DNA from 3 places in the Nonomuraea helvata genome. Region 1 is predicted to be linked to each of the others. Evidence: riboswitches for the same ligand, from Rfam matches in the RefSeq annotation. Region 1 holds a riboswitch; each other region holds the start of a gene.

Evidence for each region. Region 1 has a riboswitch for thiamine pyrophosphate ahead of ABD830_RS40540 (purine-cytosine permease family protein). Riboswitches for the same ligand answer to the same signal wherever they lie in the genome.
Region 2: another riboswitch for thiamine pyrophosphate. It lies ahead of ABD830_RS05510 (FAD-dependent oxidoreductase); the one in region 1 lies ahead of ABD830_RS40540 (purine-cytosine permease family protein).
Region 3: another riboswitch for thiamine pyrophosphate. It lies ahead of tenA (thiaminase II); the one in region 1 lies ahead of ABD830_RS40540 (purine-cytosine permease family protein).

The regions. Positions count from the first base shown of each region.
Region 1 is NZ_BAAAXV010000009.1:1,601,098-1,608,114, reverse strand. It holds gene ABD830_RS40565 (LCP family protein) at 1-937, shown strand, start outside; gene ABD830_RS40560 (TenA family protein) at 955-1,560, shown strand; gene ABD830_RS40555 (Fpg/Nei family DNA glycosylase) at 1,579-2,457, shown strand; gene ABD830_RS40550 (winged helix-turn-helix transcriptional regulator) at 2,563-2,952, shown strand; gene ABD830_RS40545 (rhodanese-like domain-containing protein) at 2,949-3,272, shown strand; TPP riboswitch at 3,347-3,461, shown strand; gene ABD830_RS40540 (purine-cytosine permease family protein) at 3,452-4,783, shown strand; gene ABD830_RS40535 (methylated-DNA--[protein]-cysteine S-methyltransferase) at 4,749-5,321, opposite strand; gene ABD830_RS40530 (sensor histidine kinase) at 5,418-7,017, shown strand, end outside.
Region 2 is NZ_BAAAXV010000001.1:1,209,181-1,216,197, reverse strand. It holds gene ABD830_RS05520 (thiazole synthase) at 57-812, opposite strand; gene thiS (sulfur carrier protein ThiS) at 805-1,005, opposite strand; gene ABD830_RS05510 (FAD-dependent oxidoreductase) at 1,002-2,177, opposite strand; TPP riboswitch at 2,167-2,283, opposite strand; gene ABD830_RS05505 (NAD(P)/FAD-dependent oxidoreductase) at 2,343-3,506, shown strand; gene ABD830_RS05500 (Rv2175c family DNA-binding protein) at 3,537-3,911, shown strand; gene thiE (thiamine phosphate synthase) at 3,889-4,527, shown strand; gene ABD830_RS05490 (polyprenyl synthetase family protein) at 4,734-5,801, opposite strand; gene metF (methylenetetrahydrofolate reductase [NAD(P)H]) at 5,967-6,887, shown strand.
Region 3 is NZ_BAAAXV010000002.1:453,786-460,802, forward strand. It holds gene ABD830_RS17960 (M23 family metallopeptidase) at 1-178, opposite strand, end outside; gene ABD830_RS17965 (AfsR/SARP family transcriptional regulator) at 390-3,293, shown strand; gene tenA (thiaminase II) at 3,274-3,987, opposite strand; TPP riboswitch at 3,979-4,074, opposite strand; gene ABD830_RS17975 (LacI family DNA-binding transcriptional regulator) at 4,849-5,862, shown strand; gene ABD830_RS17980 (glycoside hydrolase family 36 protein) at 6,030-7,017, shown strand, end outside.

The DNA of each region.
Region 1 (7,017 bases):
ACTGAAGATCGTGGCTGGGGTGCTGGTCGTCCTGCTTGTGGGGGCCGTGGGCCTGTTCTTCTGGATCAACTCCAGGATCACCGGCATCGAGGGTGTGCTGGATGATTATCAGGGCCGTATCGCCGATACTCCGGGCACCAACTGGCTGCTCGTCGGCTCCGACAGCCGCAAAGGCCTGTCGGCCGCGGAGCGGAAGAAGCTGGCCACCGGTAAGGCCGTCGGGCAGCGTACGGACTCGATGATGCTGCTGCACATTCCCGACACCGGCGACAAGCCGACGCTGGTGAGCCTGCCGCGCGACTCGGCGGTCACCATCCCCGGCAAGGGGCGCGACAAGCTCAACGCCGCCTACAACGGCGGGCCGCAACTGCTGGTCCGCACCGTGGAGTCGGTCACCGGCGTGCACGTCGACCATTACATGGAGATCGGGTTCGCCGGGTTCGTGAACATCGTGGACGCCATCGGCGGGGTCGAGATCAACGTACGGGCCGCCGTGGACGACCCGAAGGCGGGGCTCAAGCTGAAGAAGGGCACCCAGGTGCTCAACGGCGCCCAGGCCCTGGGATACGTACGGACCCGCAAGGGCGGCGCGCTGCCCGACTTCGAGCGGACCAAACGGCAGCGGCAGTTCCTGGGCGCGGTCGTGAAGAAGGCGGCCAGTCCCGGGGTGCTGATCAACCCGTTCACCTCGATCCCGCTGGCGATGAGCGCCACTGACGCGGTCGCCGTCGACTCGGGGACGGGCGCGTTCGACATGCTGTCGCTGGGGCTGGCGATGGGCGACAGCCCGGTGACGACGGTGGTGCCGTTCGGCGGGAACGAGACCGTCCCGAGCGGCGGCACGGCGGTCAAGTGGGACCGCGCCAAGGCCCTGGCCCTCTTCGACGCTCTCAAGACCGACAAGCCGGTCCCCCAGAGCATCATCGACAGCAACTGAGCACTAACCTGCCGGCCATGGCCATCTCGGAGAAGCTGCACACCATCGGCCGGCCGCTGCTCCAGGCGCAGCTGGAGCATCCCACCGTGGCCGGCATCGGGCGGGGCGACCTGCCCGAGCCGGTGTTCAGGTCGTGGCTGGAGCAGGACTACCTGTTCCTGCTCGACTACGTACGGGTCTTCGCCCGGCTGGCCTGGCAGGCTCCGGCCGGGCACCTGGGTGACCTGGTGGACCTGGCGCACACCACGTACCACGACGAGCTGAGCCTGCACAGGTCGCTGTCGGCGGAGTTCGGGGCCGATCTGGAGGGGGCGGTGAAGGGGCCGGCGTGCGCGGCGTACACGGCGTTCCTGCTGGAGTCCGCGGCGTCGTATGGGGAGGGGTTGGCTGCGCTTTATCCGTGCATGTGGGGTTATTCGAGCCTTGGGCGGATATTGGCGGAGAACCCGCCCGCGGAGCCGAGATATCGGGCCTGGGTGAACACGTACGCGGATTCGGGGTTCGCGGCGCTGACCGTGCGGATCGCGCAGATGATCGACGAGGCGGAGCCGGACCCGGCGCGGGCGGAGGCGCTGTTCACCGAGGGGATGGCGCACGAGCTGGCCTTCTGGAACGTCCCGTAGCCGCCGTACGCTGGTGGCATGCCGGAACTTCCTGAAGTGGAGTCTCTCACCCACTTCCTGCGCGAGCGGGCCGTGGGACGTACGGTTCTCGGGGTCGACGTCGTGGCCATCCAGGCGCTCAAGACGTTCGACCCGCCTGTGACCGCGCTCGGCGGGCTGACCGTCACCGGCGTGTCGCGGCACGGCAAGTTCCTCGACCTCGACTGCGACGGCCTCCACCTGGTCATCCACCTGGCCAGGGCGGGGTGGCTGCGCTGGCGCGACGACCTCTCGGGCGCGAAGCCGGTGCGTCCTGGCAAGGGGCCGCTGGCGGTACGGGTCCGGCTGGCGCCCGACGACGAGGGGCTGGCGCCCGGGTTCGAGCTGACGGAGGCGGGGACGCAGAAGCGCCTCGCCGTCTATGTCACGAAAAATCCGCAGGAAATCCCCGGCATCGCCTCTCTCGGCCCCGACCCCCTCCACGAGTCCTTCACCGTCGACGCGCTCAAGCGCATCGTGAGCGGCAACCGCACCCAGATCAAGGGGCTGCTGCGCGACCAGAAGGTCATCGCGGGCATCGGGAACGCGTACTCGGACGAGGTGCTGCACGCGGCCAGGATGTCCCCGTTCAAGATCGCGTCGTCGTTGACGGACGCGCAGATCGCCGACCTGCACGAGGCCATCGTCACCACGTTGGGCGAGGCGGTGGAGCGGGCGCACGGGCTGGCGGCCAAGGACCTCAAGGCGGAGAAGAAGTCCGGGCTGCGCGTCCACAACCGTGCGGGGCAGCCGTGCGACGTGTGCGGTGACACGATCCGCGAGGTCTCCTTCGCCGACTCGTCCCTGCAGTACTGCCCCACCTGCCAGACCGGAGGCAAGCCGCTCGCGGACCGGCGCCTGTCCCGCCTGCTGAAATGAGCCGCGTTCCGGTTACTGCTCAGGAGGTCGGTTCTCTCTTGTAACCGGGACATGTTTTCGGCGAGCATGGGCACCGTGGAATCACACGATCACTGCGACAGCACGATGGACGACGACTACGACGTGCGTCAGTGGGACACGCGCGAGGACTGCGAGGTCCGTCAGATACTCGACCGCATCGCGGACAAGTGGTCGCTGCTCGTGATCGCGCTGCTCGACTGCCAGAGCCTGCGCTTCACCCAGCTCCGCCGCGAGATCGACGGCGTCAGCCAGCGCATGCTCAGCGTGACGCTGCGCCAGCTCGAGCGCGACGGCCTGGTCACCCGCACGGTCCACCCCGTCGTGCCGCCGAGGGTCGACTACGCGCTGACGCCGCTCGGCCGTACGCTCCACCAGACCATCAAGACGCTGGTCACCTGGACGGAGGAGCACCAGCAGGAGATCGCCGCCGCGCGTGCCGCTTATGACTCGAGGCGCGAGATGATGGAAGCATGACCGTTCCTGAGATCGAGGCCAGTGCAGTTCCCGACGATGCCTACCTGCTCGACGTCCGAGAGCAGGACGAGTGGGTCGCGGGGCACGCGCCTGAGGCAGTCCACATCCCCATGACCCAGATCCAGGGGCGGGTGGACGAGGTGCCCGGCGACCGCACGGTCTACGTCGTCTGCCGGGTGGGTGGCCGGTCCCTGCAGGTGGCGGCCTGGCTCAACCAGCTCGGGCGCGACGCGGTCAACGTCGGCGGCGGCATGCAGTCGTGGGAGTTCGCGCGCCGCCCGATGGTGAGCGAGACCGGGCAAACGCCCTTCGTGGCGTAAAAAGCTCAAAAAGCGGGCGTAAAGCCTCCCTGTGGCATTTCCGCCGCCACTGAGGCATGATGAGGGCGCCAACTTCAGATCGTCGCGGGAGCTCGGGGTTCGCCGGGCTGAGAGGGCAGCAGAGATCCGCTGCCGACCGCCTGAACCTGTCCGGGTAATGCCGGCGTAGGGAGTGTGCGATGACGCATGTCGCCGACGAAGTTCCCCTGACCCTCGAGGGCAGGCCGCCGAAGACCCTGGGCGTGCTCGACCAGGGTGCGCTCTGGGCGAACCTCGGCGTCAGCCTTCTGGGCTTCTCCGGGGCGCTGCTCCTGCTCGACCCGCTCGGCGGCGCCCCGCTCAGCCTGACCGCCGCGCTGGTGGCCGTCGTGGTGGGCAGCCTCGTCGGCACGGCCATGGTGGGCCTGTCCGCCGTCCCGGGCACGCGGACGGGGCAGCCCGCGATGGTGCTGCTGCGGGGGCTGTTCGGGGCGCGGATCTCGTACGTGCCCACGGTGCTGAACATCGTGCAGATGATCGGCTGGGGCGCGTTCGAGCTGTGGGTGATCGCCAAGGCCGCCGGCGCGATCTTCGGCGCGGTGCCGTACCAGGTGTGGGTGATCGCGGCAGGGGCGCTGACCACCGCGCTCACCATCTGGCCGCTCGGGTCGGTGCGGATCCTGCGGCGGTACGTCACCATCGGCGTGATCGTGTCGATGGTGTGGTTCGCCTGGTTCTTCCTGACCCGGGCGCCCGTGCACACCGGCGGGTCCTGGGCGGCGTTCGCCCCGGCCGTGGACTACGTGATCGCGCTGTCGGTGTCGTGGGTGCCGATGGCGGCGGACTTCGCCCGGCACTCCCGGTCGAGCGGGGCCGCGTTCACCGGCGTGGTCGGCGGGTACACGCTGGCGCAGGTGGCCTGCCTGGGGCTCGGCGTGTACGCGGTGGCCCTGGCGGGGGCGGACGCGGTGCAGGCCGACGGGACGTCGGTGTTCGGCCCGTTCGTCGCGGTGCCGTTGGGCGCGCTGTTCTTCGCGATCCTGGTGCTGCGCGAGACCGACCAGTCGTTCGCCAACGTCTACTCCACCACGCTCTCGCTGCAGAACCTGATGCCGCGCGTGGACCGGCGCATCTTCTCCACCGCCATCGGCGTGCTGACCGTCGCGATCGCCCTGTTCGTGGACGTCAACTCGTACGGGGCGTTCCTGGGCGTGATCGGGGCGGTGTTCGTGCCGATGTTCGCGGTGCTGGCCGTGGACTACTTCGTGCTCGGCGGCTCGCACAGCTGGAACACCGAGGAGCACGCGCCGTCGCGCTGGTCGAGGCTGGTGCCGTGGGCACTCGGCTTCGTGGCGTACTGGCTGACGACCTCCACGCCCACGCTCCCGCAGTGGGACGCCTACTGGCAGTCGGTCCGCGAGGCCATCGGCTTCACCCGGCAGTCGTGGATGAACGGGGCGCTCGGCGCGGCCGTCGTGGCCGCGCTGGTCACCCTGCTCATCGGCGTGTTGACGCGCGCTGCTCGACGTTGAGCAGGTGCTGCTTGGCCGCCGGGCCGCCCGCGTAGTCGCCGATCCCGCCGTCCTCGCGCACCACCCGGTGGCACGGCACGATCACGCACACGGGGTTGGAGGCCAGCGCGTTGCCGATCGCCCGCAGCGCGCGCGGTCTGCCGATGCTCGCGCCGATCTCCTCCAAGGTCGTCGTCGTGCCGTACGGGATCGCCATCGTCTTCTGCAGCACCGTGCGGGCGAACGGCGTGGCCAGCGTCAGGTTCACCGGTGTGGCGAACGCGCGCAGGCGGCCGGAGAAGTACGCGTCGAGCTCCCTGCGCACCGGGTCGAGCCGGCGGGCGTCCTGCCCGATGAAGCTGCCCACATGCCTGGTGAGCAGCTCGAACACATTGTTCTCCGGCTCGAAGCTGCACGCCACGATGCCCTTGGCCGTCACCGCGAGCACCAGCCTGCCGACGGCGCCGTCATAGGTGCCGAACGCGATGTCAGGGGGCGTCTCACCTCGATAGGTGCTGGAGGTCACGCGCAACAGGGCCTCAAGATCGCCACTCGACATGCGCCCACCCGTCCCCACCCACCGAGAATCACCGTGACCGCAGCGTATCGGACGGATCGCCCGACGGACCCACCTTGCCACGTGCACTATGGAGGAGTGGGGGACGAATGGGCCGGGAGTGACGACGAGATAGCTCGTGCTGCCCTCGCCAGTTCGCCCAACGCCGTCGTGGTCGTCGACCGGGACCAGAGCGTGCTGGTCTGGAACGAGGCTGCCGAGCGGCTGTTCGGGTGGACGGCGGAGGAGATGCTCGGGCGCCGGGCGCCGATCGTGCCCGGCGAGCTCACCGCCGAGCACAACGCCGTCCTGGAGCGCGTACGCACCGGCGGCCAGGTCTCGGTCCGGACCAAACGCCTGCGCGGCGACGGGACCGTTCTGGACGTCCGGGTCGACATCAGCGCGCTGCGCCTGGGCAGCGCCGTGGCCGGGTACGTCTGCGTCCACCATCTCGCGCGCGCCGACGAGCTGGCCAGGAACCGCATGGCCCGCAGGGCGCGGCTGGTGCGCAGGCTGACCGACGTGGTCGGCGACATCAACTCCGAACTTGAGCTCTCCGCCGTGCTCGACCGGATCTCGGCCAGCCTCACCGAGCTCACGGGGGCGGACGCGGGCGGGTTCGTGCTGATCGAGGGCGACCGGTTACGCCTGGTCAGCACGTACCAGCTGCCGGCCGCCATCAGGGGCACCACCACGGACCTTCGTACGAGTCTCGTGGACAAGCTCTTACGCACCGGCAAGACCGTCCTGCTGCAGTCGGACGAGCTGGACGACCTGGTGTGGGCCCGGCTGAAGGGCCTGCACACGATCGCGCTCGGCCTGGCCGCCGTCGGCGGGCGCCCCTACGGGGCCCTGTACGCGTTGTTCGCCGAGAGCACGCCAGGACACCTCGAGCTGGAGCTGCTGGAGCTGCTGGCCGGACACGCCGGCATCGCCGTCGGCAACGCGGTGGCCTACCAGGAGGCGGTGCGGCAGCGGGCGCACGAGCAGGCCGTCTTCGACGCCAGCGCCGACGGCATCGCGGTGCTCGACGAGGCCGGCCGCGTGGTGCGGTGGAACCCGGCCGCCGTCGAGCTCACCGCGTTCCCCGCCGAGGCCGTCATCGGCGGGCCACCGCCGTTCCCGCTGCCCAAGCCGGGCGAGAAGGTCACGTTCCAGATGGAGACCGGGCGGTGGCTGGACGTCGTGAGCGCGCGGATCGAGGAGACCGGCGAAGTGGTCATCGACTTCCGCGACGTGACCACGGCCAAGGAGCTCGAGGAGGCCAAGGACCTGTTCCTGGCCACGACCAGCCACGAGCTGCGTACGCCCATCACGATCGTGCGCGGGTTCGCCAGCACGCTCGACAGGCGCTGGGACAAGATGAGCGACCCCGAGCGCCGCTCGGCCGTCCACACGATCGCCGAGCGCGCCAGGTCGCTGGGTGAGCTCATGGACCACCTGCTGCTCGGCGCCAGGGCGGGGGCGGACGAGCTGAAGGTGCGCATCGAGGAGTTCGACCTGGCGGAACGGATCGACGCGGCCACCCTGGGGCTGCCCGCGCTGTCGGACAAGCACCGGGTCGAGGTGGACATCCACGACGGGCTGCCGTACGTGCTGGGTGACGCGCTGGCCACGGACATCGTCCTGGGGCAGCTGCTGGAGAACGCGTTCAAGTACTCGCCCGAGGGCGGACTGATCAGCGTGGCGGCCTGGCCGG
Region 2 (7,017 bases), on a different contig from region 1:
TCGGGCTCAGGGGGTCATCGGGCTCAGTGGTCATCGGGCTCAGGGGGTCATCGGGCTCAGGGGGTCATCGGGGAGGACGCCTCGGCGTAGCGCCTGCGCGGGATGCGTCCCGCCAGCCGCGCCAGCCGTCCCGAGACCACGGCACCCTTCATGGCCGCCGCCATGAGATCGGGCCGCTGCGCCCTGGTCACCGCCGTGGCCAGCAGCACGGCGTCGCAGCCCAGCTCCATCGCCAGCGCGGCGTCGCTCGCCGTGCCGATGCCCGCGTCGAGCACCACCGGCACCGACGCGGCCTCGACGATCAGCTCGATGTTGTGCGGGTTGCGGATGCCGAGGCCCGAGCCGATCGGCGCGCCCAGCGGCATCACGGCCGCGCAGCCCGCCTGCTCCAGCCTGCGGGCCAGCGCGGGATCGTCCCCGATGTACGGCAGCACCACGAACCCGTCGGCCACCAGCCGCTCGGCCGCGTCGAACGTCTCGATCGGGTCGGGCAGCAGCGTCCGCTCGTCGGCGATGACCTCGAGCTTGACCCAGTTCGTGCCGAGCGCCTCCCTGGCCAGCCGCGCCGTCAGCACGGCCTCGCCCGCGGTGAAGCAGCCGGCCGTGTTGGGCAGCACCTTGATGTCCCGCTTGCGCAGCACGTCGAGGACCGAGCCGCGGGCATCGGGGTCGAGCCGCCGCATGGCCACCGTGGTGATCTCGGTGCCGGACGCGGCCAGCGCCTGGTCGAGCACGTCGAGCGAGGGTGCGCCGCCGGTCCCCATGATGAGCCGGGAACCGAACTTCTCCCCGGCGATGATCAGATCATCCACCTTGCACCGCCGTCAGAACCTCCACCCGGTCACGGTCGCTGAGTGAGGTCGTCTCCCACGAGCTCCGCGTGACCACCTCGTCGTTCACGGCCACGGCCACCCCGGTGGTGGCCGAGGTCAGTCTGCGTACGGCCTGCGCCACGGTCATGCCGTCGGCCACCTCGTGCGCGGCCCCGTTGATCGTCACAATCATGAAATTTCCCGAAACCTTCCAGGCGCGCACAACGCCGCCAGCTCGCCCTCTTCGCCCCGCAGGATGTCGGCCGTCAACGGCGCCAGCAGCACGCCGCCCCGGTGGTGCCCGGTGGCCAACGCGAGCCCCGGGGTGCCGCTCGGGCCGATGACGGGCAGGTTGTCCGGCGTGCCCGGCCGCAGCCCGGCCACGACGTCGGCGACCTCCAGCTCGGTGACGCCCGGCACCAGCTCCCTGGCGTCCCGCAGCAGCTCGTACAGCCCGCCCGCGGTCACCCGGGTGTCGAACCCCATCTCCTCCTGGGTCGCCCCGACCACCAGCTCGCCGTCACCCCGGGGGACGAGGTAGACCGGCGTGCCGTGCACGGTGCCGCGTACGCAGCGGGTGAGCAGCGGCTGCGGGGAACGCAACCGCATGATCTGCCCCTTGACCGGCCGCACCGGCACCTCGGCCAGCCCGGCGCTCCACGCCCCGGCCGCCAGGACGACCCGCTCCGCCCGTATCTCGGACGCCCGTCCGCCCGGTTCCGCGCTGGCGGCGGGACTGGGCGTCTGACTGGGCGTCTGACTGGGCGTCTCACCGCCGGGCGGCTCGAGGCGTACCCCCGTGACCCGGCCGCCGCCGTCGCGCAGCAGCTCGCCGACGCGAGCCCGTACCAGCGGGACTCCCAGCCGGTCGAGGGCGGCGAGCAGCGCCGCGGTCACCCGCCGCGGGTCCACCCAGGCGTCGCCGGGGGCCAGCAGCCCGCCCCGCACGGAGGGCGCCAGCATGGGCTCCAGGCGGCGGCACTCGCGCCCGCTCAGCCGCTCGACGGGCAGCTCCAGCTTCTCCATGTACGCGGCCAGCTCGTCCAGCGCCGCCAGGTCGTCGGCCCCGAACGCCACGTCGAGCGTCCCGTCGGAACGCAGGTCCAGGGCCTCGGCACCCGGCAGGCCCGCGTCGGCGGCCAGCTCGGCGGCGAAGCCGGGCCAGCGGCGCAGCGACGCCGCGCCCAGCCGCAGCAGCGGCGCCTCGGTGTAGGAGACCTCGCTGACCGGTGCCAGCATGCCCGCGGCCGCGTGCGAGGCGCCCGAGGCAGGGGCGGGGTCGACGAGAGTGACCGGCCGCCCGTCGCGGGCCAGCCGCCAGGCCACGGAGAGCCCGACGACGCCGGCGCCCACGATCACATCCATCCGCGCTCCCTTCGCCGGCATGATCCGGATCAGGTGTCTTGCGGTCGAAGGCCCGGTGAAGCCTTCCTCTCAGCCCGGTTACGGCCGGACTCCCGCGCGTCTTTCCGCCTCAAGCCTACGGCCTCGGCGCGACGGCCCGGCACCGCCCCCGTTATGGTCATGAACGTGAATCATGTCGTGGTGGTAGGAGCCGGCCTGGCCGGGGTGCGCACCGTGGAAGCGCTGCGCTCGCGGGGATTCGGCGGAAGGATCACTCTGATCGGTGAGGAGCGCCATCGCCCCTACGACCGCCCGCCGCTGTCGAAGGCCGTGCTGTTCGGCGACGCCGACACCAGCTACGTCGGCACCGACCTGGCCGCGATCGACGTGGACTTCCGCCCGGGCGTCAGCGCCAAGTCGCTGCGCGAGGGCGTCGTCGAGACCACCGAGGGCGAGGTGGGCTACGACGGGCTGGTCATCGCCACCGGGGCCGAGCCGATCAGGCTGCCCGGCGACGGCCCGCAGCACGTGCTGCGCACGATCGACGACGCCCACGAGCTCAGGGCCATGCTCGTCGCCGGCGCCCGCGTCGCCGTCATCGGCGCGGGCTGGATCGGCGCCGAGGTGGCCACCGCCGCCCGCCGCGCCGGCTGCGCGGTGACGGTGATCGAGGCCGGTCCCGCGCCGCTCGCGGCCGCCGTCGGCGCCGAGATCGGGGCCCGCACCCAGCGCTGGTACGACGAGATCGACCTGCGGCTCGGCACCATGGTCGACTCCGTGGACGAGGGCGGCGTGCGCCTGGTCGGCGGTGAGTTCGTGGAGGCCCACGTGGTCGTCACCGGCATCGGCGTCCGCCCGGCCGTCGAATGGCTCACCGGCGCCGACATCGACCTGCACAACGGCGTGGTCGTGGACGAGCACCTGCGTGCCTCGCTGCCCGACACGGTCGCCGTCGGCGACTGCGCCGCCTGGTGGTCGCGCCGCTGGCAGACCAGGCTCAGGGTCGAGCACTGGGACACCGCGCTCAACGCCCCCGAGGTCGCCGCCGCGAGCCTGCTGGGCGAGGACGTGGCCTACGATCCCGTCCCGTACTTCTGGTCGGAGCAGTTCGGCCACATGGTGCAGTACGCCGGCCACCATCCGGCGGGGGAGCGGCTCGTCTACCGCGGCGACCCGGCGGGCAAGTGGTCGGCCGTCTGGCTCACCGCCGACGACGCGCTCGCCGCGGTGCTCGCCGTGGACCGGCCGCGGGACCTCGTACAGGGGCGCCGGATCATCGACGCGGGGCACCGCCTCGACGCGGAACGCCTGGTAGATCCAGATGTCCCCCTACGGGATTGTGTTGTTTGAGCAAGCACGCCATGTGGTAGTTGTGGTTTCGTGACGCTTTCTGTTGCACAGATCGACCGGGAGACCGACCAGCTCGTAGAAGAGTGGCTCACTCTCCCCGAAGTGGCCTCGCGCCTTGACCTTTCGATCGGGCGGGCCAAGCAACTCCTCAAGGACCACAAGCTGCTCGGCGTGCGCCGCGGCAGCGGCGGGCCGCAGGTGCCTGCGGTGTTCCTCGACGGAAAGGACGTGATGAAGGGCCTGCCCGGCACGCTGACCGTGCTGCAGGACGCCGGCTACGACGATGTCGAGTCGCTGCGCTGGCTCTTCACCCCAGACGAGTCGCTGCCGGGGTCGCCCATCCAGGCGATCAAGGCCGGCCGTCATACGGAGGTCAAGCGGCGTGCCCAAGCCCTCGGTTTCTGAGGCGCGCCTCTATCTCTGCACCGACGGCCGCCGCGACCGCGGCGACCTGGCAGAGTTCCTCGATTCGGTGCTGGCCGCCGGCGTGGACATCATCCAGCTGCGGGAGAAGGGCCTGGAGGCACGCGAAGAACTCGCACTCCTCGAAGTCTTCCGCGACGCCTGCGACCGGCACGGCAAACTGCTGGCCGTCAACGACCGGGCGGACATCGCCTATGCCGCCCGGCCCGACGTGCTCCATCTGGGGCAGGACGACCTTCCTGTGACGGTCGCGCGAGAGATACTCGGCGACGACATCGTCATCGGACGGTCCACCCACTCCGCCGCCGAGGCTTCCGCCGCGGCCGTGGAGCCGGGCGTCGACTACTTCTGCTGCGGCCCCGTCTGGCCCACCCCCACCAAGCCCGGCCGCCCGGCGCCCGGCCCGCCGCTGCTCAGGCACGCGGCCGCGCTGGAGACCGCACGGCCGTGGTTCGGGATCGGCGGCATCGACCTCGCCAACCTGGACGAGGTGATGTCGTACGGGGTGAGCCGGGTGGTGGTCGTACGCGCGATCACGGACGCGGAGGACCCGGGGGCGGCCACGGCGGAGTTCGCCAAGCGCCTGTCCTCCCGCTGACCCGCGCAGGCCGCACCTTACGCGGCCACCCGTGTCCCCGGCTGCCCCGTCGGCCTCGTACCGAGGCGTCCGCCACCCCGCGGGCGCCTCGGGCCGCCCCGGTGCGACGGCCATGTCAGGCCCTGGATCGGCGCGCATCGGCCCCTGGAGGCGTGCGCGTCCGCATCCAGGAGAGGACCGAGCCCCCGAGAGAAGACGCGGGTGCGTCAGGTGTTGCGGGAGGTGGCGGCGATGGCGAGCTCCGTCAGCGCCGTGCGGGCCTCGGCCGTGACCGGCGCCTCGTCGAGCGCCGCCAGCGCCCTGCCCAGGTAGTCGCCGATCAGATCCTCGCACTCCCGCAGCGCACCGGTGTCGTCGATGATCCGCCGCAACGTCTCCACCCCGTGCTCGTCCAGCTCAGGGTCGCCCAGGAGCCGCCGCACGGTGGCCGCGTCGGCGGGGGAGGCGGCCGCCAGGGTGCGGGCGACGAGCATCGTCCGCTTGCCTTCGCGCAGGTCGTCCCCGGCGGGCTTGCCCGTCTGCGCCGGGTCGCCGAACACGCCCAGGATGTCGTCCCGGAGCTGGAACGCGATCCCGACCTGCGTGCCGTACCCCGTGCACAGCTCGTCCATCCACGGCATGAGCTTGCCGACGGCGAGCACCAGCCCGAGCCTGAGCGGCTGCTCCACCGAGTACTTGCCGCTCTTGAACAGCGCCACCCGCAGCGCCGACTCGAACGTGTTCTCCCCGTGAGCCTGCTCCAGCAGGTCGAGGTACTGTCCGCACATCAGCTCGGTGCGCATGTGGTCGTGCACCGGCTGGGCCGCCGCCATCGACTCGGGCGGCAGGCCGCTGGTGCGCCACATCTCGCCCGACCAGATCAGCAGCAGGTTGCCCAGCAGGATCGCCGCGCCCTCGCCGAACTGCTCCGCGGAGCCGTGCCAGCCCGACTTCTCGTGCAGCGACTGGAACCGGCGGTGCGCGGCCGGCATCCCCCTGCGCAGGTCGCTCTTGTCCATCACGTCGTCGTGGACGAGCGCGCTGGCCTGCAGCAGCTCCAAGGAGGCCGCGGCGGTGAAGATCTCGGGGACGTCCGTGCCGCCCGCGCCGCGCCAGCCCCAATAGCAGAACGCCGGGCGCAGCCGCTTGCCGCCCGACAGCAACTCGTCGGCGGCCGTGCGCAGCGGCGCGAGCTCGGGATCGCCGGTGTCGGGCAGCTGCCGTTCGACGAATGCTCCGAGAGCACGCTCCACCTGCTTGCGCAGGGTGTCCATGCCGGCGGCGTCAGTGGTCATGCCTTGAGACTAGTGGCCGGGCGCCCGGATCGAATCCGCAGGTGTGCCGGAGGCGTCGCCGTGCCTCGGAGGGGACAGGGCTGTGACCCCTAGGGTGACGCGCAGGCCCCCTAGGGTGGTGCGTCCATGACCTTGTGGTGGGGAGCTGACCTGTAACCTTGGGGCATGGCGCTTGGTCGACCCTCCATCCTGCCCGATCGTGTTCCCACCGTCCGCGACCTGCTCGCCGCCGGTGGCCGGTCGTTCTCCTTCGAGTTCTTCCCGCCGAAGACCGACGAGGGAGCGCGGCAGCTCTGGAAGGCGATCAGGGAGCTGGAGTCGCTGCGGCCGACGTTCGTGTCCGTGACGTACGGCGCGGGCGGCTCCACGCGTGACCGCACGGTCGACATCGTCGAGCGGATCGCGCACGACACGACGCTCACGCCCGTGGCGCACTTCACCGCGGTCAACCATTCGATCCGCGAGCTGCGCCACCTGGTGGGGCGTTTCGCCGACGCCGGGGTGCGCAACATCCTGGCCGTGCGCGGCGACCCCCCTGGCGACCCGTCGGCCGAGTGGGTGCGCCACCCCGAGGGCGTGCTCTACGCCGAGGACCTGGTACGGCTGATCAGGCAGGCGGGCGACTTCTGCGTCGGCGTGGCCGCCTTCCCGTACAAGCATCCGCGTTCGCCGTCCATCGAGTCCGACACCGAGTACTTCGTCCGCAAGTGCCAGGCGGGGGCCGACTACGCGATCACGCAGATGTTCTTCCGCGCGGATGACTATCTGCGGCTGCGCGACCGGGTGGCGGCCCAGGGGTGCGACACGCCGATCATCCCGTGCATCATGCCGGTGACGCAGATGAGCACCATCGCGCGGTCGGAGCAGCTGTCGGGGGCGCCGTTCCCGCCGGAGGTGGCGGCCCGCTTCGAGGCGGTCGCGGACGACCCGGCGGCGGTGCGGCGGCTCGGCATCGAGCACGGGGCCGAGCTGTGCCAGCGGCTGCTCGACGAGGGCGCGCCGGGCATCCACTTCATCACGTTCAACCGCTCCAGCGCGTCGCGCGAAGTCTTCCAGCGCCTCGAGCGGGTGGCTCTTTCCGCCTGAAACCGTCGGGCCGGGGTGTGAAGGCCGACGCCAGGTGGCGCCGGGCGGGTCCAGCCACCATCCCGCCGCGCCTGCGCCGGAGGGGCCCCGCGGTGGCGGGGCACGAGGGCGGCGGGTGGTGGGTCGCGCG
Region 3 (7,017 bases), on a different contig from region 1:
AGACCGGCGGGACGTCCACCTGGTTCGGCGGGTTGCCCATCTCCCCCTCGTCCTCCTTCGGCGAAGGCGATGCCGAAGGGGTCGGGGTCGGGGCGGCCCACGCCGCCGTCGCGATCGAGCTCGTGGCGAGGCTGAAGAACAGGGCAACCCCGGCCGTAAGCACCCCTCTGGGTCTCATGCGGATACCTTTCTGCGCGCGCCAGGAGGGGGTGGTCCCCGCCCGGCACCGCGAACTGTCCGTTGGATCTTTCGAAGCGCTCTTGCTGGGGACCAAGATTGCGAGTACTGCATACAAATAACATCCAAAATCGGTATAAAGGCCCTTCCAGCTTGATACGCCTCACCCACGGGCGCCCCGCCCGGCGTCCAGCTCAGGAGAACGCGCGGTCATGGTGGTTGAACAGCCCGTATTCAGTGTTCTCGGGCCGCTGCAGGTCCGGGGTCCTGAAGGGCCCCTTCGGATCGCGGGCAGGAAGCCCAGGCTCCTGCTCGCCTCGCTGCTGCTGGACGCCAATCAGGTGGTCAGCTCGGACGTGCTCGTCGAGGTGCTGTGGCCGCGGGTGCAGCCGTCGTCCGCCGTGGCCAACCTGCGCACGTACGTGAGCTCGCTGCGCTCGGCCGGGGTCCAGATCGTGGCCCAGGCCTCCGGCTACGCGATCGAGCTCGATACGGACCGGCTGGACGCCCTGCGGTTCGAGGAGCTGGTGACCGGGGCGCGGGCGGCGGGCCGTACCGATGAGGCCTTCGAGCACTTACGCCGCGCGCTGGCGTTATGGCGCGGGACACCGCTCGGCGACCTGCCCGCCAGCCCGCTGTGGGACGGGCGGCTGCGCGCGCTCACCCAGGCCCGGCTGGCCGCGGCCGAGGAGCTGGCCGAGCTGAAGCTGGCCCGCGGCGAGCACGCCGGCGCGATCGACGACCTGCGCGCGCTGATCGGCGAGCACCCCTACCGGGAGGATCTGTGGCAGCGGCTGATCCTCGCCCTGCACCACAGTGGCCGGCGGGCCGAGGCGCTGCACGCCTACACCACGATCAGGCGGCAGCTCGTGGACGAGCTGGGCATCGAGCCGGGGCAGGACCTGCGTGACGTGCACGCCTCCGTGCTGGCGGGCGACCCGGCGCCCGCGCCCGTGACGGCGGGCGACCCGCCTGCGGCGCCCGCCGCCGCGCCCCACCAGCTTCCCGCGGACGTGCCGGACTTCACGCCCCACCAGCTCCCGGCGGACGTGCCGGACTTCACCGGCAGGGCGGCGGACGTGGCGGCCCTGACCCAGGCCCTGTCGGCAGGCGAGCGGCCGCCGGACGGGCCCCCTTCGATCGCCGTGGTGACCGGGCCGCCCGGCGTCGGCAAGTCGGCGCTGGCCGTCCACTGCGCGCACGCCCTGCGCGCCGAATACCCGGCCGGGCAGCTCTACCTCTGCCTGGGCGGCACCGAGGCGACGCCGGCCGACCCCCTCGACCTGCTCGCCGAGGCGCTGCGCGCGCTCGGCGTCGCGGAGCCGGCCCTGCCGCCCACGCTGCGCGAGCGGGCCTCCCTGTACCGGTCCCTGCTGGCCCGGCGGCCCATGCTGGTCTTCCTCGACGACGCCGCCGACACCGCGCAGGTACGCGCCCTGCTGCCCGGCCACGGCTGCGCGGTGCTCGTCACGAGCCGGCGGCGGATCGCGGAACTGCCGGGCGCCCTCCAGCTCGAGCTCGACGTGCTGGCGCCCGCGGAGTCCGAGGAGCTCCTCGGCAAGATCGTCGGCGCCGAGCGGGTGGCCGCGGAGCGCGAGGCCGCGCAGGCGATCATGCACTCCTGCGGCCACCTGCCGCTGGCCGTCAGGGTGGCGGGGGCCCGGCTGGCCGGGCGGCCCGGCTGGCCGCTGAACGTGCTGCGGCAGCGGCTGGACGACGAGACGAGCCGCCTCGACGAGCTGCGCGCCGGCGACCTCGAGGTACGCGGCTCGTTCGAGCTCAGCTACCGCCGGCTCCCCGGCGACGCGGCCCTGGCCCTCCGCGCGCTCGGCCTGCTCGGCTCGCAGTCCGTGCCCGGCTGGGTGGCCGACGCCGTGCTCGACCGGCACCGGTCGGACACCGTGGTCGACACCCTCGTGGACGCCAACCTGCTGCGCCTGGCCGGCACCGACCCCGTCGGCCAGCCCCGCTACCGCCTGCACGACCTGGTCCGCTGCGCCGCGAAGGAGAAGGCGGGCGCCCCCACCATCGACGGCGCCGAACGGCACGCGCTCGTCAGGGTGCTCGGCGGCTGGCTGACCGCCGCCGAACACGCTGCCACGCAGCTGCCGACCACCCTGTTCGGGCTGACGTCCGACGGGGCGCCCCGCTGGAGCCTGGAGCGGGAGACCCTCGGCCGCCTGACCGCCGAGCCGCTGGCGTGGTTCGACGCCGAGCAGGACTCCCTGGTCGAGGCCGTACGGCTGGCCGCCGACGCGGGCCTGGCCCAGTCCGCGTGGGGGCTGGCCGCGACCCTGGTGCCGTACTTCGACCTGCACTGCCGCCTGGAGGAGTGGCAGACCACGCACCGCGTCGCCCTGGACAGCGCCCGCGCGGCCGGCGACCGCCACGGCGAGGCCGCCATGCTCCGCGGCCTGGCACAGGTCTGCGTCTACCAGGACCGCTACGCCGAGGCCGGCGACATGTTCCGGCGGGCGCGGGTCATCTTCCACGAGCTGGGCGACACGCGGAGCGAGGCGATCTCGATCTGCGGGCTGGCGGCGGTCAACCAGTTCTCCGGCCGGCATCTCAGGGCGCTCGGATCCTTCAGGCACGCGCTGGCCATGTTCCTGGCCATCGGGGACAGGAGCGGCGAGGCGTACGCGCGGCAGGCGATCGGGCGCGTCTACCTGTCGCTGCGCGACGTGCGCCAGGCCTCCAGGTGGCTCGGGGACGCCCTGCGGCTGGCCGAGGAGCTCGGCGACGCCCACCGCGAGGGCTGCGTGTCGATGCAGCTCGGCCGCCTGTACGACCTGGTCGCCGAGTCCGACCGGGCCATGCGCTTCCAGGGGCACGCGCTGGACATCTTCGAGGCTCTCGGGGATCGGCACTGCGGCGCGTACGCGATGCGGAACCTGGGCGGGCTCCAGGTGGCCAGGGGCGACCGGTCGGACGGCTCCGACCAGCTGGAGCGCTCACTGGTGATCTTCCAGCAGCTCGGGGACCGGAGCGGCGAGGCCGACACGTACCAGTCGCTGGGCGAGCTGTACCACTCGTCCGGGCGCTCCGTGCTGGCCCGCCACTACCTGCACCAGGCCCACGAGCTGCGCAGGGAGCTCAGCGAGTCGTTCGCGTGACGGCGGGGTGTCCGGCCAGCCACCGCTCCGTGGGCCAGCTCTCGAGGCGCCACGCGCTGTCCCAGAACATCCACTCGTACTCGGTGGCCCGGCAGAACGCCTCCTCCATCGCCCGGCGCGTCCCCGGGTCGGCGAGCTCGGCCAGCCGGTCCACGAGCGCCCTGGCCTGCTCCACCGAGGCCGCGAAGGACGGGTCGGAGTAGGTGGCGATCCAGCTCCGGTACGGGTGGTCGGCGACCTCCGCCGTGCGCTCGAGCAGCGCCGTGCCGACGTCCTGGTAGACCCAGAAGCAGGGCAGCACGGCGGCGGCGAGCACGGGCAAGGGGGCGGCCAGGGCCGTGGCCTGCAGATAGGAGGAGTAGGCCAGGCAGGTGGGCGAGGTGGCGACGGCTTCCGTCTCGGCGGCCGCCAGGCCGAACTGCTGCAGGTAGCCGGCGTGCAGGCCACGCTCGACGACCAGCGCCGTGTGCGCGCTCCGGGCGAAGAACGCGGCGTCGGCCGGGTCGGTGGCGCGGGCCGAGGCCGTCGCGAGCACCTTGGAGTAGGCCACCAGATAGCGGCCGTCCTGGACCAGGTAGAACGCGAAGCGGTCCCGGTCGAGGGTGCCGTCGCGGAGCGCGGTGTTGAACGGGTGGTCGTGGATCGCCTCGAGCAACGTGGCCGTGCGCATCCACATCTGCTCACAAAAAGTCACCGATGACGTCCCTTCGCTAGTGCGAACTAGATCAGGTTCGACGGGTGTGATCTCAGCCCGGCCTCCCGGGCACCCCGCGTCACGGTGAACGTTAGCAGAGGATCAGAAGCACCATCCATTGGTGTCGGGGGCGTGCCATTTGATGGCAATCCGTACCACCGCGCGATCACCGACGCCTCCACGTCGTGATCTTTGGAAACACCGCCTCCAGGATTGATCACGGACGTGCTCGGAGCGAGCCGGGGCCGGAACCGGCCGCCCGGTCAGCCTGGAGCCCGGCGGAGGCTACCGGCAGCGGTATCAGACGAGCCGGGTCAGGGTTGCGGGAGTCCCGTGTATCGAGGCGGCGACTGGTGTCGCCGACGCTGGTCGGGCGCGGCGAAGAGCTCGCCCGGCTGGTGTCGACGGTGTTGCAGCCACCGGCCGTGGCCCTCATCGAAGGGAAGACCGGTGTCGGAAAGACCCGGCTGGCCTCCAAGCTACGCGCGCGCGACTGGGCGGCACCGGTAACGGCGCCGGCGGGGCCGCGGGCGATCGCTGCGACAGCTCTCCAACGCCGGCGGCCGCCGCTCCCCCAGCACCGCCACGTCACCCGTGCGCAACCAGGTGAACGCCGCATCGTCCCACGACCCGCCGTCCACACCTACCCCCGACCCAGCAGCCCGCCGCCTCGCTCAGCGGCTGGTCGGATCAGGCCTCGGCCATGACCGCGCGGATCAGGGGGCCGCCGCTGACGGGTGATCCCGAGTGCGCGAGCGATCTCCTTGGGCGAGCCACCCTGGCCACGCAGCTCGCGTGCCTGTCAGAGGCGGAGGAGCCGCCCGTCTGAGCCTTCACCTCCTGGTATGTACGCTTACCGGTGTGACCCGCCGCCCGCACACCCGCCCTCCCATCCTCGCGGACGTGGCGAAGGCCGCCGGCGTGTCCGTCCCCACGGTGTCTCGGGTGCTGAGCGGGTCCGCGCCGGTGAGCGCCGACAAGCGCAGGCAGGTCCTACGCGCGATCCAGGAGCTGGGATACCGCCCTAACGCCGCGGCGCGCGCCCTGGTGACTGGCCGGCGCTCCATCATCAGCGTGCTGACCAGCGACACCACCCGATACGGTTATGCCAGCACGATACGGGGGATCGAGGAGGCCGCCCGCGCGGTCGGCCTGGTGGTCGCCCTGACGATGCTGGACGGCGACGACGAGGAGTCGGCGCGGGTGGCCGTGGACCTCGCGCTCGACCAGCCGCTCGCCGGGATGATCGTGCTCGAGTTCGATATCCAGGGCAGCCGGGCGCTGGCGGCATTGCCCGACACGCTCCCCGTGGCGGCGGTGTCCTCCGCAGGGCAGGGCAGGAGCGTCCCGCGCGCCTTGTTCGACGATCACGCCGGCGCGCGGGATGCGACGAACTACCTGCTCGGACTGGGCCATCGCACCGTGCACCACGTGGGGATACCGGCCTCCGGCCGGCCGAGCGGGCGGCTGCTGGGCTGGCGGGAGGCGCTGGAGGCGGCGGGAGCCCCGGTTCCGGAGATCGTGGAGAGTGACGGGACCCCGCGCTCGGGCCTCGAGGCCGGCGCGCGCCTGGCCAGGCGCGACGACGTGACCGCGGTGCTGTGCGGCAACGACGAGGTCGCCTTCGGCGTGATCAAGGCCTTGCAGGACGAGGGCTCGCGGGTCCCCGAGGACGTCAGCGTCGTCGGCTTCGACGACCATCCGCTGGCCGAGATCTGGACTCCTTCGCTGACCACGATGAGCCAGGACTTCGCCGAACTGGGGCGCATGGCGGTCGACTTCCTGCTCGGCAGGCTGGCAGGCGTGCCGGTCGCGGCGGCGCGGTCGACCCCGCGCCTGGTCGTGCGCAAAAGCACCGCTCCACCCGCCGGCTGACCTCGGCCCAGGACCCCTGGGAAACCCGCGCGAACGCGTGGTCATGCTCCTTCACGGCATCTCGTGTTGAAAGCGTTATCAGACCATTTCCCGTGGTCCCCTTGCCACATCGCTTGATAAACGTTTTCATAGCTAAACCGCACCATATGTCCGGCTTTAGGAACGTGATGACGAGCAGAACAATCCAGTGGCGTACCGGCTCACTCGACCTGGTACTCGAGCGGCCCGAAGACGCTCCGGCCCGCATCGTGAGGCTCGGGACCGCGTCGCCCGCACCGAGCCCCGTGGCTCCGTTCCGGGTGCAGCCGCTGGTCGAGCTGATGGTTCTGGGGGAAGGCCGGGGGCTGTCCAACACCCGGTTCACTGACACCGCCGCCGGATCGCGGCTCCGGTTCGTGGACGCCGTCGAGCGGGCGGACGGCGACTGGCGCGAGCTGCGGGTGAGGCAGCGTGACGAGGTGACCGGGCTGGAGGCGACCAGTGTCTTTCGCGCCAGGACGGACGTCCCGGCCCTGCAGACCTGGACCGAGGTCACGAACACCGGGTCGGCGCCCCGGGTTCTGCAGATGGTGTCGTCCTTCGCCTCCGGCGCGCTGGCCGAGACGGCGGACGACGGCGACCTGGTCCTGTGGCGGGCGCGCGCCGACTGGTGCGCAGAGGGCAGGTGGGCGGCCATCCCGCTGTCCGGGCCGGACGGGCTGGCGGACATCAACAGCGAACTGCACCAGCACGACGGCCGGGGCGCGCTCGTCACGGTGAGCAAGAGCACCTGGTCCTCGGGCGAGTACCTGCCGACCGGCGTGCTGGCGAGCGCCCGCACCGGCCGGGCCTGGGGCTGGCAGATCGAGCACAACGGCGCCTGGCGCTGGGAGGTGGACCGCCGCCGCGACGGGGCGAACGCCGTCTCCCTCGTGCTGAGCGGCCCCACCGACCTCGACCACCAGTGGAGCACCCGGCTGCTCCCCGAGGAGAGCTTCGTCGCTGTTCCCGTGTCCGTCGCCGTGTCCGACGAGGGTTGCCAGGGAGCGCTGGCCGCCCTCACCCGGCAGCGGAGGGCGATCCGCCGCGCGCATCCCACAGGCGACACGCTGCCGGTCATCTTCAACGACTACATGAACACCCTCATGGGCGACCCGACCACCGAGCGCCTGCTGC